3 regions of the Anabaena sp. TISTR 8404 genome follow, and region 1 is predicted to be linked to each of the others. Evidence: predicted binding sites of a transcription regulator. Region 1 holds the regulator's gene; each other region holds the start of a gene.
The links. The regulator HrcA, encoded in region 1, represses chaperone genes, less so after heat shock. The targets are predictions, from matches to a motif close to TTAGCACTCNNGANTCNNGAGTGCTAA.

Region 1 (5,148 bases):
TCTTTATTCATTTCATACTTCATACTTCACACACACTTCATACTTTTTTCTCACTCTTGCAGTTGTAAGAACACACCACCTTTCAGTGCGCCAGTTTCGCTACCATAACTACTGACTGTGAGCGATCGCAAGCTGTTGAAAAACGGTTTACCCAAGACTTCTATCAGTTTCAGCACTGGGATTTGCCGTTCTAAAACTCCTTGACTTTTTGCCCAATCTAGATATACATACCCTTGATTAGGTTGGGGAATCGCAGCCACACTGTTTTGGAAATTGCGATCATCTAATAAGGATTTTTCTTTACCCGTGAGAACTTCGGCCATTGTTGCTAAGTCAGAGGCGAAAATTTCGTAATTCTCTAAGGTTGTATGTATCCCTTGGGCTTTGGCTTCAATGGTGAATGATGGTCGGTCTTTGGCTTGGGTTGGTTTAGCTGTTAACTGTGTCCAAGCAGAGAGTTTTTGTTTATCTAAACTGAGGGTATTGCTGCTAAGTCCACTTGAGGAGGCGAGCGCATCTAATTTAGCAATACCTTCTGATACGTTCTCTGTTTTCTCGACCACAAAAATCCAATCGGGGAGAGTTTGACCTGCACGGGGTAAAAGTGCGATCGCATATTCGCCTTTCACCCAACTAAAAATATCTTGCGCAAAGTTAATTCCCCAGGTTTTCTGCACATCTGTTAATGGTTGTACTAAGCGGGAAATCACATCTGTTTCGGAACCGGAGATGGCTGTTTTGATTTGTGTCCAGAATTTGGCTAAGTCGCTGTCACCCAAATTGCTTAAATTTGCGCCGGAAATTGCCAAACCCGCCGAGGTTGGGATATATTTCAAAGCCCCTACGGGTTTCATGAGTGGCGATGATGGCGGTGTGAGTTCTAATGCAGTTAAAAAGCTAGTTTCTGCCAATAAACCTTTAGGGTTCAACCCAAGAGAAATAATTTCACTGTCGTAAGTTGGTTCTGCTAGTTTTAAATTTTGCCATTGGGCAATGATGGGAAAATTTAAAAAAGCAACGGCTAAGGAAGCTTGCGGTAATTGCTGGAGAGCTTTTTGATATTGGGGAGAACTCGTTAAATTGAGGTCTGGTGCTTGAACGTTATTGATTGCGTCCTTAACTACGCTGGGATCATTAGCAAATAACACAAAGCCATCACCAACAACTGCGGCGGCGAGTTGGCTATCGTAAAGTACCTTTACACCTTGATATTCTTCGGTATCTAAGCTAGAGCCAGCTAATACTCGCTTAGAAAACAGCAACTCGACAAATTCGCGGCTTTTGTCTTGTTTATTAGTGGCTAAAGCCATGAGATATCCTGGCTGCTGTCCGTTGGCGGGATCGCGGTCTATATCTGTGGTGGTGACAGCAAGTGTAATTTCGTTACCTAACCAAGGCTGAATATCTTTTTGATAATCTATGCCACTCTTAGCCAATAAGCTGGTTTTGATTTTAGAAATTTCCCCTTCCTTTTCCAAGGCTTGTAAACGGTCGGGGTTGGTGAGTAACGATACCATCACTGGGGATAGCTTCGATACAAAGATGGCTGCACCTGGCTGGGAGGTGGTAGAAGCGATGATGTTCGCAGGACTTTTGGTGAAGAACCAAAAACTTGCGATCGCAATTAATATGAGTGCGATCGCACCAGCCGCTATAAAACCAAACAATGAGCTTTGCCTATTCACACTAAAACCTATGAAATACTTAGTTTCACAGCCATTTAATCAGAATTAGTGAGAATGGATGCTCATGCTAAGGGAAAGATTTTCTGTCAACATAAATGTATAGGATCGTTTACAAAAACTTCATGACAGATAAATCCTTTGGTCAACCCATGACTCAGATTAGTGTAGAGGAATTAGCAGAACGTTTAGCTGCTAGTGATGCAAGTATTCAGTTAGTAGATGTGCGTGAACCCCAAGAATTAGCGATCGCTAGTCTCCCAGGGTTTATCAACTTACCATTGAGTGAATTCACCGACTGGAACCAGCAAATTTTCGCTATGTTAAATCCAGAAGCGGAAACCCTCGTACTCTGCCATCACGGCGTTCGTTCTGCTCAAATGTGTCAGTGGTTGGTGGCTCAAGGTTTTACCAATGTCAAAAATATTACAGGTGGCATTGCTGCCTATTCGCAACTAGTTGACCCCACAATCCCGCAATATTAAACAGGGTCATTAGTCATTGATCAATAGTCAATAGTTATTCTCCCCTACACCCCTACATCCCTGCACCCTTACACCCCAACTCCTCATAATCAGCATTTACCCTGACGACATTTATCTTAAATGGTGAGAAAAATAAGTATCTAACAATACAACTTGTTGCTGTAATTTGTGGGAAGATACTTAAATAATTAAAAAATTTTAAATTGCACAAAAGCTTTTTGACCGCAAATATTTCATGATTATGAGTTTAGTTATCTCAAAATATTGCGATAACTAACTATAATAGAACTAAATATTTTGCTATCTTAATTAACCAATATTAATCTTTTTTTTGCATTAGCTTAAAAAATTTTTTCAAACTTTGCTTAACATTTGCTTTCAGTAATAGACACCTTATGGAAGTCCAGTTGACGAATCGACAACAGCACATACTTTGGGCAACAATACGTCACTACATTGCTACCGCAGAACCTGTTGGCTCAAAGGTTTTGGTTGAGGAGTATGACCTAGGCGTTAGCTCGGCCACAATTCGGAATGTAATGGGTGTGTTAGAAAAATCTGGGCTACTTTATCAACCACACACCTCAGCAGGAAGAGTACCTTCCGACTCCGGTTATCGCATCTATGTTGACCAGTTAATCACACCTTCTGAAACCTTAGCTAAAGCCGTAGAACTGTCATTCCAACAGCGTCTTCATTGGGAAGATTGGAGTTTAGAAGCACTAATTCATGGAGCGGCACAGATTTTAGCTTCATTGAGTGGTTGTATTAGCTTGATTACTATGCCGCAAACTTCGACAGCGTTGGTGAGACATTTGCAATTGCTGCAAATTGAAAGCGGACGCATCATGTTGATTTTGGTAACAGATAGCTATGAAACCCATTCTAAATTGATGGATTTAGCTCCAAGAAATCAAGATTCTCAACTTGATCCTGAAGTAATTGATCGTGAGTTGCAGATTGTTTCTAACTTTTTAAATAGCCACTTACGAGGGCGGAGTCTATTAGAAATCGCCAACTTAGATTGGACTCAATTGGATCAAGAATTTCAACGTTACGGAGAATTTTTGAAAAGTTCAGTTGCCGAATTAAGCCGTCGCACTCAAGCACCAACTACAACACAAATTATGGTGCGGGGTGTAGCAGAAGTCTTGCGTCAACCAGAATTTTCGCAATTGCAACAAGTCAAAACAATTATGCAATTGTTAGAAGAAGAACAAGACAAACTATGGCAATTAATCTTTGATGAACCAGAGATAGAAGATACAACTAAATCTAGGGTGACTGTGCGAATTGGTGCGGAAAACCCACTAGAGCCGATACGTACCTGTAGCTTAATTTCTTCTACCTATCGCCGAGGTTCTGTACCGATAGGTAGTGTAGGAGTTTTAGGCCCAACACGCCTAGACTACGAAAGTGCGATCGCAGTTGTCGCAGCAGCCGCAGATTACCTCTCCGAAGCTTTTAGTTAACAACTTGCCTCAGCAACTACATTGACTGGATTTGTATAGTTAAGGTCTCACCTGTCCCCTGCTATAGATGCGATCGCCCTGGCTCATCTATGCTTTTTGATTCAAACAAAACTGATAATTTTTATAAAAAATCATCCCTAGGATAGTTCTGGAAAATTTATTTTTTAGAAAATATTTATTGAGTAATACATTTAACTTAATCAAATTTCCAAAGCATTAAACAGCAAAATTTTATCTAGATTCAAAAATTAGAGTATTTCTAGGAGTAATTTTATGAAATTATTAGCACAAGAATTGCCATCTCCACAGGCAATTGAAGAAACTCCACCACCAGGAATCAACCAAGACCCACTCATTGCACGTAATTTACAGAAAGGTCAGTATGTCGGCATTATAGGACTAGCGATCGCCCTAATTGCTGCTGTCGGATTTTTTAGCCGCAGAGTTGAATATGCGATTGTGTTTGCTATTGCTCTTAGCGGAATTCTGATCGCCTTCTTTTTATTCATTTGATTTGTCAAAAGTTATTCGGCTTCGCGCCTCTGTGTCTGGGCGTGAGCAAAAATTTGCCCTTGAAGAGTTTTTATGAACAGCCCAGTTTATCAAACGATAATTCTCGGCGGTGGTTTTACCGGATTATTTACCGCCTTACACCTAGCTCATGAACATTATCCTCGGTCTGTGATTTTGATTGATCAAAATGAGCGATTTTGCTTTAAGCCATTGCTTTATGAATATTTCGATGGCGAAATGGATACCCTTCAAGTAGTACCGCGTTTTTCAGAATTGCTGAAAGGTAGTGGTGTCATCTTTGTCCAAGATACAGTACAGTCAATAGACCTGCATCAACGGGAAGTCAGACTAGTTTCGGGTAACTTCTACAATTACAGCAACTTAGTATTAGCTTTAGGTAGTGTTACTGGCTATCATCACGTTGAAGGTGCTAAAGAAAATGCTTTTCCTTTTTGGACACAAGCAGATGCGATCGCACTTGACCGACATTTACGCGACTGTTTACAAAAAGCCATCCAAACAGAAGATGTAGAACAACGCCGCAAACTATTAACAGTAGTTGTAGTTGGTGGTGGTGCATCTGGTGTGGAAATGGCAGCAACTTTAGCTGATTTTCTCCCACATTGGTATAGCGCTTTAGGTGGTAATTCTGCTGAAATTCGACTGATTTTACTCAATCATGGTGAAAAAATTCTGGATGGCGATATTAACGATTTGTTGCGTCCAATTGCTGAGAAAGAATTACAAAAACGTAGGGTAGCCATAGAAATTCTTCCGAGCGCAGAAGCCACTGCTGTTCGTTCAAATGCCATCGAATATAAAAGCAATGATCAAGTTAATACACTAGCAACATACACCACAATCTGGACTGCTGGCACTTCGATTCATCCCCTGATTCAAGAGTTACCAATTCCCCAAGAACATCGGGATCATCATAACCGTCCCTTAGTTACGCCCACGATGCAATTACTCGACTTTCCAGAAGTATTTGCTGGT
Region 2 (5,148 bases), 1.6 Mb from region 1:
ACCAGCAATCTCAGCAACACCGAAGAAATTTTGAAATTTATTCCTCTTGGTCGCTACGGGCAACCAGAAGAAGTTGCTGGTATGGTGCGCTTCCTTGCTGCTGATCCCGCCGCAACTTACATCACGGGACAAGTCTTTAACGTTGATGGTGGTATGGTGATGTAATTCGTAATTACGAATTATTAAGTATTCTTTGCCAAACGGTAAAGCCCAACAAAAGAATTATCCCAGCACTGGTAGCGACTATCACAGGTAAAGGCATACCTCGGATGGTCATTGCCAGCAAATTGCCAATTAAGGTAATTGTCCACAGAGTGAATGCAGCATGACTTTGCGAGAACCCCCAAGCTAATAAACGGTGGTGTAGGTGATCCTTACCAGGAGTACTGAGGGGGTTTTTTCCTGCCAATAGTCGCCGTAAAAACACTTGGGTAGTGTCTAAGACTGGTAATAGCAAAAATAAAACCGTCGGGACTAAGGAGAAGACCGTAGTCACCTGCAAGTCACCTAAAATACTGGTAGCAGCTAAAACATAACCAAAAAAGTATGCTCCAGCGTCACCCATAATAATGCGTGAGGGGTGGAAGTTGTGGCGCAAGAAACCCAACGCCCCACCTCCTAAGGCTGCCAAAACTAAGGTAGCTGCTGCCTTATTGGGAAATTGGGCTGAAACTGCTAACAAACTCATAGCAGTTATAAAACTGATCCCCCCTGCCAATCCATCCATCCCATCCATCAAATTGATGGCGTTGGTAATGCCGACCACCCACAATACTGTAATTAATATTGATAAAAATGAGTCAATCGGTGTGCCGAAAGCAACTTTGATGCTGATGCCATTAGCCACCAGCAACAAGGCTGTGATGATCTGTGTCCACAAACGCACAGAAGGGGGTAAACCAAATTGATCATCAATAAAGCCGACCAACACTAGGATTGAACCTCCTAGTAGAACAGTCAACACCTGCGCCAAAACATTTTGTAATTCAATCGGTCGTAAGAGACTAGCAAGAACTAACGCGGCAATTACTCCTGCATAAATAGCCAAACCTCCGGCATTCGGTAAAGGTTCCCGATTGAGTCGTCGCGCATTTGGTTGGTCAGCCCAACCAACCCGCAGGGCAAACTTGCGTACTGTCGGGATTAAGCGCCATGTTACTAGCCAAGCTAAGAGAAACGTAAATACTACTGCCAACCAGCCGATGCCGCTTGGGTCGGCAATACCCAAAGACCTAAGGGAGTTGTATAGATTCATCTCCCAATTCAACCATTACTGCCTGTATCCTACATGAGCATCAACTGTATATTAATCAATTTTTTAATAAAAGGTACTGGTATTTACTCAAGACTAAAGACTCAAGTTGAGAAATTCACACTTCATACTTCCCACTTCACACTTCACACCAGTACCAATCCTGATCATTTCCATTTATAATCTGACCAGCTTTGGTATTAGCACTCTGCGTCTGCGAGTGCTAAATTGTCTAATGGAAGCGCTAGAGAAGTGAAACATGGCTAAAATTATTTCCTTTGATGAAGAATCACGGCGGGCGCTAGAACGAGGAGTCAACGCCTTAGCTGATGCAGTGAAAATTACCCTAGGGCCAAAAGGTCGTAACGTCCTTTTAGAGAAGAAATTTGGTACACCCCAAATTGTTAACGATGGGATCACTGTTGCTAAAGAAATTGAATTAGAAGACCCTTTAGAGAATACTGGTGCGAGACTCATCCAAGAAGTAGCATCCAAAACTAAGGATATTGCTGGGGATGGCACCACAACCGCTACAGTTTTAGCACAAGCATTAATCAAAGAAGGTCTGAAAAACGTTGCGGCTGGTACTAACCCCATCAGCTTGAAGCGGGGAATTGATAAAACTATCGAAGCACTGGTAGAAGAAATTGCCAGAGTGGCAAAGCCAGTAGAAGGGGCTGCGATCGCTCAAGTTGCTACAGTCTCCGCAGGTAACGATGAAGAAGTCGGCGCTATGCTGGCAGAAGCAATGGAGAAAGTCACCAAAGATGGTGTGATCACTGTTGAAGAATCCAAATCCCTGACAACTGAACTAGAAGTAGTGGAAGGGATGCAAATCGACAGAGGTTATATTTCTCCTTACTTCATCACAAACAACGAACGGCAGATCGTTGAGTTTGAAAATGCTCGCATTCTGATTACCGACAAAAAAATCAACAGCATTCAAGAATTAGTACCAGTACTAGAAAAAGTTGCCCGTTTGGGTCAACCGCTGTTGATTATTGCTGAAGATGTCGAAGGCGATGCTTTAGCAACTTTAGTAGTCAACAAAGCACGGGGTGTGCTGACTGTTGCCGCGATTAAAGCACCTGGATTTGGCGATCGCCGCAAAGCAATGCTGCAAGATATTGCCATCCTCACCGATGGTCAGTTAATTTCCGAAGAAATTGGCTTGAGTTTAGATACCGCTTCTTTGGAAATGTTGGGAACTGCCCGCAAAATCACCATCGACAAAGAAAACACCACAATTGTCGCTGGTAGTGCCACCAAGCCAGAAATTCAAAAACGGATTGGTCAAATTCGCAAGCAGTTAGAAGAAACTGATTCTGACTACGACAAAGAAAAACTACAAGAACGCATTGCCAAATTAGCTGGTGGTGTAGCAGTAATTAAAGTCGGTGCTGCCACAGAAACCGAACTCAAAGACCGCAAACTGCGCATTGAAGACGCGCTGAACGCCACCAAAGCAGCCGTAGAAGAAGGAATTGTTCCTGGTGGTGGTACAACCTTAATTCACTTGTCTACCAAAATAGACGAAATTAAGAACAGCCTCCATGAAGAAGAACAAATTGCGGCAGAAATTATCAAACGTGCTTTAGAAGCACCTCTGCGTCAAATTGCCGATAATGCTGGTGCGGAAGGTTCTGTGATTGTCTCTAAAGTCAGAGAAACCGAGTTCAACATCGGTTACAACGCTGCTACCGGAGAATTCCAAGACTTGATTGCGGCTGGGATTATTGATCCTGCGAAAGTTGTACGTTCTGCTTTACAAAATGCCGCTTCAATTGCGGGTATGGTTTTAACTACCGAAGCGATCGTTGTTGAAAAACCAGAGAAGAAACCTGCTGCACCTGACATGGGTGGCATGGGCGGTATGGGCGGTATGGGTGGTATGGGCGGCATGGGCGGCATGGGTATGATGTAACATCTGCCTTAAAAGTGCTGAGTGCTGAGTGCTGAGTGCTGAGTAAAAATACTAGTTTTCATGCCTTAGCCCCTAGCCCCTTCCCATATAAATATCTTTATCTTTTTCAACAGTTTGCCTTGCCAAGGCAAGCTGTTTTTTTATACACTGGCTCATTCATCAGCGATCTAGCTATATACCAGTCGAAGCATAGGTTAGGACTATATTGATTGCTGAAACCTCTGATAATACTGAGTTTCTACTCAGCACTCAGCACTTCGCTATACAATTTGGCCTAATACCAATTAGGAAAGTAATCAGACAACATACTTACAATTATCACGAATGACCAATGACAATTAACAATTGACAAATGATTAGCAAAATTCGCCGTCTTACCAAAAAAGTCCGTAAGCCAAACTTCAAGGATTTTTATCATCTACCAGGAACTCTACCAGGAACTCTGATTATTGATGAAGATGCAGCAGCTCCCACAATTGTTTTGTTTGATTACAATCAAACAAACTTTATTCGGAAACAAATAGCTACTCCAGAAGAGTGTCTGAGTTATTTAGATGCAGAATCTGTTTCTTGGGTGGATGTTCAAGGTGTAGGTAGTCAAGATATCTTACAACGATTAGGTAAAGTTTTTGAGTTACATCCTCTGGTTTTAGAAGATGTAGTCAATATGGCAGAGCGCCCTAAAATTGAGGATTATGAAGACCAATTACTTATAATTTCTCGGATGGTAGTACCAAAGGAAAACTCTTGTGGATTTTATAGTGAGCAAGTGAGTTTTGTCTTGGGAAAACATTATTTGCTGACAGTGCAAGAAGAACCAGAGCATGATTGTTTTGAAAGCGTAAGGATACGAATTGATAAAGGTAAAGGCATTATTCGCAAAGCAGGTGCTGATTATTTAGCTTATGCTCTGTTAGATGCAATTATTGATGGTTTTTTTCCAGTATTAGAGCTTTATGGTGAACGCATTGAAGAATTAGAAGAAGAAGTAATCTTAAAACCTACGCCACAAACACTACAACAAATTTATCAAATTCGGCGAGAACTTTTGCAATTGCGCCGCTCTATCTGGCCGCAAAGAGATGCAATTAATGCTTTGATTCGAGATGGCAGTGAATTAATTAGTGAAGATGTCAGAATCTATCTACGAGATTGCTATGACCATACAGTCCAAGTTATGGATATGGTAGAAACTTACCGAGAACTAGCATCAGGATTAATGGATGTATATTTATCGGCAGTCAGTAACAAGATGAATGAAATTATGAAGCTACTAACTGTAGTTTCTGCGATTTTTATTCCTTTAACTTTTGTTGCTGGTATTTATGGCATGAATTTCAATACAGAGAAATCACCATTCAATATGCCTGAACTAAATTGGTATTGGGGTTATCCAGCTTGCTTGGCTTTAATGGTAGCGATCGCAGTTAGTTTACTCATATTATTTTGGCGTAGAGGATGGCTTGCTAATTTTTCTAGTATCAAAAATGATTGAAAGTTAAATAATCAACACTAATCCAGGGAGTTAAAATTCCAAATGATCAGAGGTAGTGGCGATCAAAATTTAGTTGTACTTACACTTTATATTATTGGAGTGTCTTACACCTTTAATCGGATGATTGAATCTATTGATGATAAAATCAAATATGAGTATAAAGGTGGCGCAGTCAACGAGCAACTCACAGAACAAGAACTCAAAGACCAAATAGGAATTTCTTTTAAATTCAATTCCTCCTACTCGGTAGATGAATTAAAAGAATTACAAATTAGCATTGAAAATAAATCAGATAATTTAGCTGTCTATGTTGACTGGGAAAATAGCACCTTAGTTGTTGAACATAGCAAGCAATCGCGCCGTGTAATTCGGATTTCTCCATATTTAACCCGTGACTTAGCAATACCCCAAACTCCTAGTTTAATTACACCTAAAAAAAGTGTTTCAGAAAAAATCACAGCCGAAGATGTTCTAGAG
Region 3 (5,148 bases), 2.3 Mb from region 1:
AACTTATTGACTTGCCCTTGACTCAACGGTGCTAAAGTAATCGTATTAATCTTTGCTTGTGATTTCGCAATTTCATTTAATGTCAATATTAATGGATGTGCTGAAGTGACTTCGTTATCGCGGTACGCACCAATGATGAAAAGATTATTTGTATTAGCCATTAATAGCTGCATTAACTTGAGCGATGCCGAATCTGCCCATTGCAAGTCATCTAAAAATATTACTAAGGGATGTGATGCACTGGTAAAGACTTGGGTAAAATTTTGGAATAATAAATTAAAGCGATTTTCTGCCGCCGTTCCTGATAACTCTATTACTGGTGGTTGTTCGCCAATAATTCTTGACAGTTCGGGAATGACTTCAATAATTACCTGTCCATTTTCGCCAACAGCCTCTAATATTTTAGTTTTCCATTGCTGAATTTGGACATCACTTTCTGTTAACAATTGCTCCATTAAATCCCGGAATGCTTGCACAAAAGCAGAGAAGGGAATATTGCGTTGAAATTGGTCATATTTGCCTTTGATAAAATAGCCACGTTGTCTGACAATCGGTTTATGCACTTCGTTGACAACGGCTGTTTTACCAATTCCTGAAAACCCAGCAACGAGCATCATTTCTGTTGCGCCCTGACTGACTCTATCAAATGCTTCAAGGAGGGTTTTAACTTCAGTTTCTCGTCCATAAATTTTATCAGGAATGAGGAAGCGATCGCACACATCCCTTGTTGCTATTTCAAAACTTTCAATCTGACCCGTTTTTTGCAGTTGCGCCAAACAATTTTCTAAATCGTATTTCAATCCCAATGCGCTTTGATATCTATCTTCAGCATTTTTGGCGATTAATTTACTAATAATTCTGGAAATGACCGCAGGAATTTCGGAATTGATTTCATGTACTAATGGTGCTGTTTGAGCAAGGTGACAATGCACCAATTCCATTGGGTCATTTGATGCAAAAGGTAATTCTCTTGTAAGTAATTCATAAAAAGTGACACCCAAAGAATAGAAGTCTGTGCGATAATCAATCCCGCGATTCATTCTCCCTGTTTGTTCGGGAGAAATGTAAGCTAGTGTCCCTTCTAATACATTAGGGTTAACTAGAGTTTGTGTTTCTCGTGGTAATAAAGAGGCAATACTAAAGTCGATTAATTTAACTTGCTTGGTTTCGGGATTAATTAATATATTGGCGGGTTTAATATCTTTATGAATAATGCGTTCGCGGTATAGTATATCTAATGTATTGCACAGGGCGATCGCTATTTCTAAAAACTCCTGTAATGTTCTCCCTACTCCCCATTCCTTAAGAGAAATTCCACCAAAGTCTTCCATGACTAACATATAGCCATTTTGGAAGGGTTCGAGGCTATAGGTTTGAACAATCAAAGATGAGTTGAGATTTTTGGCAATAGTATATTGATTGCGAAACGACAAGAGTTCATGGAAACTAGGATAAGCATTTTTCAGCAGCTTAATCACTACAGGTTTTTGATCGGTTTCTCGATATCCTCGATAAACTTTTGTTCTAGAACCTTTGTAGAGTTCTTCGCTGACTTTATATCCAGGAATACTTACTGAAGCCATGATTTTATCACCACCATCTTGACAAATTCTGGATTTAGTTTTCCCAAAATGATGCAGTAAGTTCACAAATGTCAAGTGGTGAAAAACTTGATGAAACGTGCGCTTCCGTGCGAGAATCATGTTTATTCAAACTAAAAGCGATCGCCCTAACATCATCAGTGCGATCGCTTTTAATCTTTGGGTAGAGTGATGCAGTGGATTTGTTGCAGGATTCACCATTTTCGCGCTCTTGTTATGTCTTAGCACTCATGCGCGTCACACAGAACTATCGTCCACAGCACAGGATAAAAATCATGAGATACCCCAAGGAGGGTAGATGCAATCATGCCATTTGTCCCGTGCATTCAATAACTATTAGGCAGTAATAATTGCTGAAGTCACTTATCTTGGGATGACTGGATTGTTCAATGGGGTGTGCTGCTGAGGTTGGCGCACTTTATCAGGATTTAGCTGCTTTCTTCTCTAACTGGCTAACAGCAACTTTGCCAACAGGAAGCATTTTATCCACATAAATCTAGCCTCAGGAGACATTTTTCTCGCAAGCTGGTAAACAAACTTTCAGCTATCAGCGGTCAGTTAACAGTAAAAAGCTGACGGCTGAATGCTGAAAGCTTTTTAAGCCATTTGATTTTCAATCGCCCACCGCGCTAATTCAGTGCGGTTATGGAGATTGGTTTTGCCCAACATATTGGACACATGGCTTTCAACGGTACGCTGACTAACGTTTAATTCTTCAGCAATTTCGCGGTTAGCTAAACCCCTAGCCACGAACTGTACTACTTTCAGTTCAGTAGGAGTTAACTGTACATCGAAGGGAACTTGAATGCGGGAACCGTTTTCTCCGCCTTTGGCTTGGTGTTCCTTCCAACGGATGGTTTGTTTCAGCGAAGATTCTACTTGTGCAACGAGTTCTTCTGGTTCAAAGGGCTTGACCATATAAACATCAGCACCTTTATTTAAACCTTTCACTCGGTCTGCACTTTGTCCTTTAGCTGACAGGAAAAGAACGGGAATCCAACTGGTGCGTTCGTTTTGCCGGACTTGTTCTACAAAAGTGTAACCGTCCATTTCCGGCATCATCACGTCACAGATGATCATATCTGGAACGTCATGCTCTAGAATTTCCAGAGCTTCGCGTCCATTTTCAGCAGTGACGACTTCATATCCTCTAAATTCCAAGTAATCCTTCACCAGCAAGATGAGGTTAGGGTCGTCATCAATTAGTAGAAGGCGTTTGTGATCTTTCATGCTGGGCTCTTTCATAGCAGTGGCACTTGTCGCGCTTCGGTCCATCAAGGTCTTGAATGGTTATCCTTAATATGGTGGATTTATCGAGATGTTGTCTTTTTTCCCACTTAACTTGCCTTTGCTTCCTCGAAGTCTCAAAAGCGGTTATCACCTTATTTAAGACCACTAGCTCATCGGCAAAAGTCCGGTAAGGATACGTAGAGCAGTAGTAATTATAATGCGCTATTATATATCGCTTTGAAAGTTGCGAGTGAAAAAACACTGATTAAATAATAATCATCTTCCATTCACAAGTAAGTATTGGCTTCAGATGACCCTAGCTTTATAACAACTCGCACTTTCATTGGCTTACTGCTTTACTATATCCTGCGGATGTGAAGCCTTATCAGATGTTAACAAGCAAGTAGGGGAATTTCCGGCAAAGATGGGTTAAAAATGCAAATTCTTCCACCAGCTGTATGCCGATCAAGTATGTTTGGATGATCCGCTTTGGGACTTGCAAATTTGCTTGGCGATACCTGACACCACCATCCGAGCAGAAAACTATTATCTGTCTAGAACAACAAACTGGCAAGCAATTGTCTTGAATTGTCAAGATGCAGAGGAAGCAACTTTCATAGCTGTTAATCAAGTTTTAATTCTTGAAGCAGCTGATTTACGCTTTCCTAGGATTCTCCACTAACTCGCTGTCAACCGCAGTTAGCAACCGTGTGGTCAGCATACATAAAAATATGTTGCTGATTTTTTGCAATCAATAAAGTTTTTACACAATTACTTAAGGTTTTCTTGTTGTCTACATATTAATGGTTTTGTCGATGAGGTGGTTTTTTGAATCTTGGTATTGTTACTCATGATTCAGCTCCCTGTTTACTGTTCTATAACAATTTCCAAGCTTTGCAAATAAAGTTGACCATATAACAATATTCGTAACTTACGGAGAAAAATCAGAAAATTAAACTTAATTAGGTACTAATACTTAAGTGAACTTCCGATTACTGAAGTATGAAGTGTGAAGGATGAAGTCTGAAGGGTCTTTTAGTCTGCTGCCTACTACCTCCTGCCCCCTGCCTCCTCCCACTAGTTCGGAAACCCGTACATATAAAAATGTTGCCATTGCAGGCTGTCCTTCGGTAAATTAGCACTCAGGAGTTGAGAGTGCTAACTCTGGAGAAATTTGTATGGCAGCTGTATCTTTAAGCGTATCTACAGTTAAACCTTTAGGCGATCGCGTTTTTGTAAAAGTAAGCGCATCTGAAGAAAAGACCGCTGGTGGTCTATACTTGCCCGACACCGCCAAAGAAAAGCCCCAAGTAGGGGAAGTAGTTGCTCTTGGTGCTGGCAAGCGTAACGATGACGGTACTCGTCAAGAGTTGGAAGTCAAAGTTGGAGACAAAGTATTGTACTCCAAGTACGCTGGCACAGACGTTAAACTCGGCACCGAAGAATATGTGCTGTTGTCTGAAAAAGACATTCTAGCAATCGTTTCCTAGTCAATAGTCAAAAGTCAATGGTCAACAGTCAATAGTCGCTAGACAAATGACAAATGACGAATGACACAGAACAACTGACACAGAACAACTGACATCAGGAAAATTAACAACTATGGCAAAGCGCATTATTTACAACGAAAACGCACGTCGCGCCCTAGAGCGAGGCATTGACATCTTAGCTGAGGCTGTAGCTGTTACCCTCGGCCCCAAAGGTCGTAACGTAGTTCTAGAGAAGAAATTTGGCGCACCTCAAATTGTGAACGACGGTGTGACCATCGCTAAAGAAATCGAATTAGAAGATCATATTGAAAACACTGGCGTTTCTTTGATTCGTCAAGCTGCTTCTAAAACCAACGACGCTGCGGGTGATGGTACCACAACCGCTACCGTATTGGCTCATGCGATCGTTAAAGAAGGCTTGCGTAACGTTGCAGCTGGTGCTAATGCCATTCTGTTGAAGCGTGGTATTGATAAAGCTACCAACTTCTTGGTTGAGAAAATTGCTGAACACGCTCGTCCTGTAGAAGATTCCAAAGCTATTGCTCAAGTTGGTTCTATCTCTGCTGGTAACGACGATGAAGTCGGTCAGATGATTGCCCAAGCAATGGATAAGGTGGGTAAAGAAGGTGTAATTTCCTTGGAAGAAGGAAAATCCATGACCACCGAATTGGAAATCACCGAAGGGATGCGCTTTGACAAAGGCTACATCTCTCCTTACTTCGCAACCGATCCTGAGCGGATGGAAGCAGTATTTGATGATCCTTACATCCTGCTAACCGATAAGAAAATCGCTTTGGTACAAGATTTAGTACCCGTGCTGGAGCAAG

Region 2: groL (chaperonin GroEL) is a predicted target of HrcA. The motif match lies at 1,453-1,479, and genes of this name have one in related genera.
Region 3: groES (co-chaperone GroES) is a predicted target of HrcA. The motif match lies at 3,967-3,993, and genes of this name have one in related genera.

The regions. Positions count from the first base shown of each region.
Region 1 is NZ_CP180578.1:859,859-865,006, forward strand. Features, by position in the region: gene ACMX3D_RS03620 (DUF3352 domain-containing protein) at 51-1,685, opposite strand; gene ACMX3D_RS03625 (rhodanese-like domain-containing protein) at 1,808-2,167, shown strand; gene hrcA (heat-inducible transcriptional repressor HrcA) at 2,563-3,639, shown strand; gene ACMX3D_RS03635 (hypothetical protein) at 3,913-4,152, shown strand; gene ACMX3D_RS03640 (NAD(P)/FAD-dependent oxidoreductase) at 4,225-5,148, shown strand, end outside.
Region 2 is NZ_CP180578.1:2,450,456-2,455,603, reverse strand. Features, by position in the region: gene fabG (3-oxoacyl-[acyl-carrier-protein] reductase) at 1-165, shown strand, start outside; gene ACMX3D_RS10620 (MraY family glycosyltransferase) at 173-1,255, opposite strand; gene groL (chaperonin GroEL) at 1,512-3,176, shown strand; gene corA (magnesium/cobalt transporter CorA) at 3,529-4,671, shown strand; gene ACMX3D_RS10605 (hypothetical protein) at 4,714-5,148, shown strand, end outside.
Region 3 is NZ_CP180578.1:5,631,446-5,636,593, forward strand. Features, by position in the region: gene ACMX3D_RS24465 (trifunctional serine/threonine-protein kinase/ATP-binding protein/sensor histidine kinase) at 1-1,583, opposite strand, end outside; gene ACMX3D_RS24470 (response regulator transcription factor) at 2,199-2,876, opposite strand; gene ACMX3D_RS24475 (hypothetical protein) at 3,307-3,513, shown strand; gene groES (co-chaperone GroES) at 4,010-4,321, shown strand; gene groL (chaperonin GroEL) at 4,434-5,148, shown strand, end outside.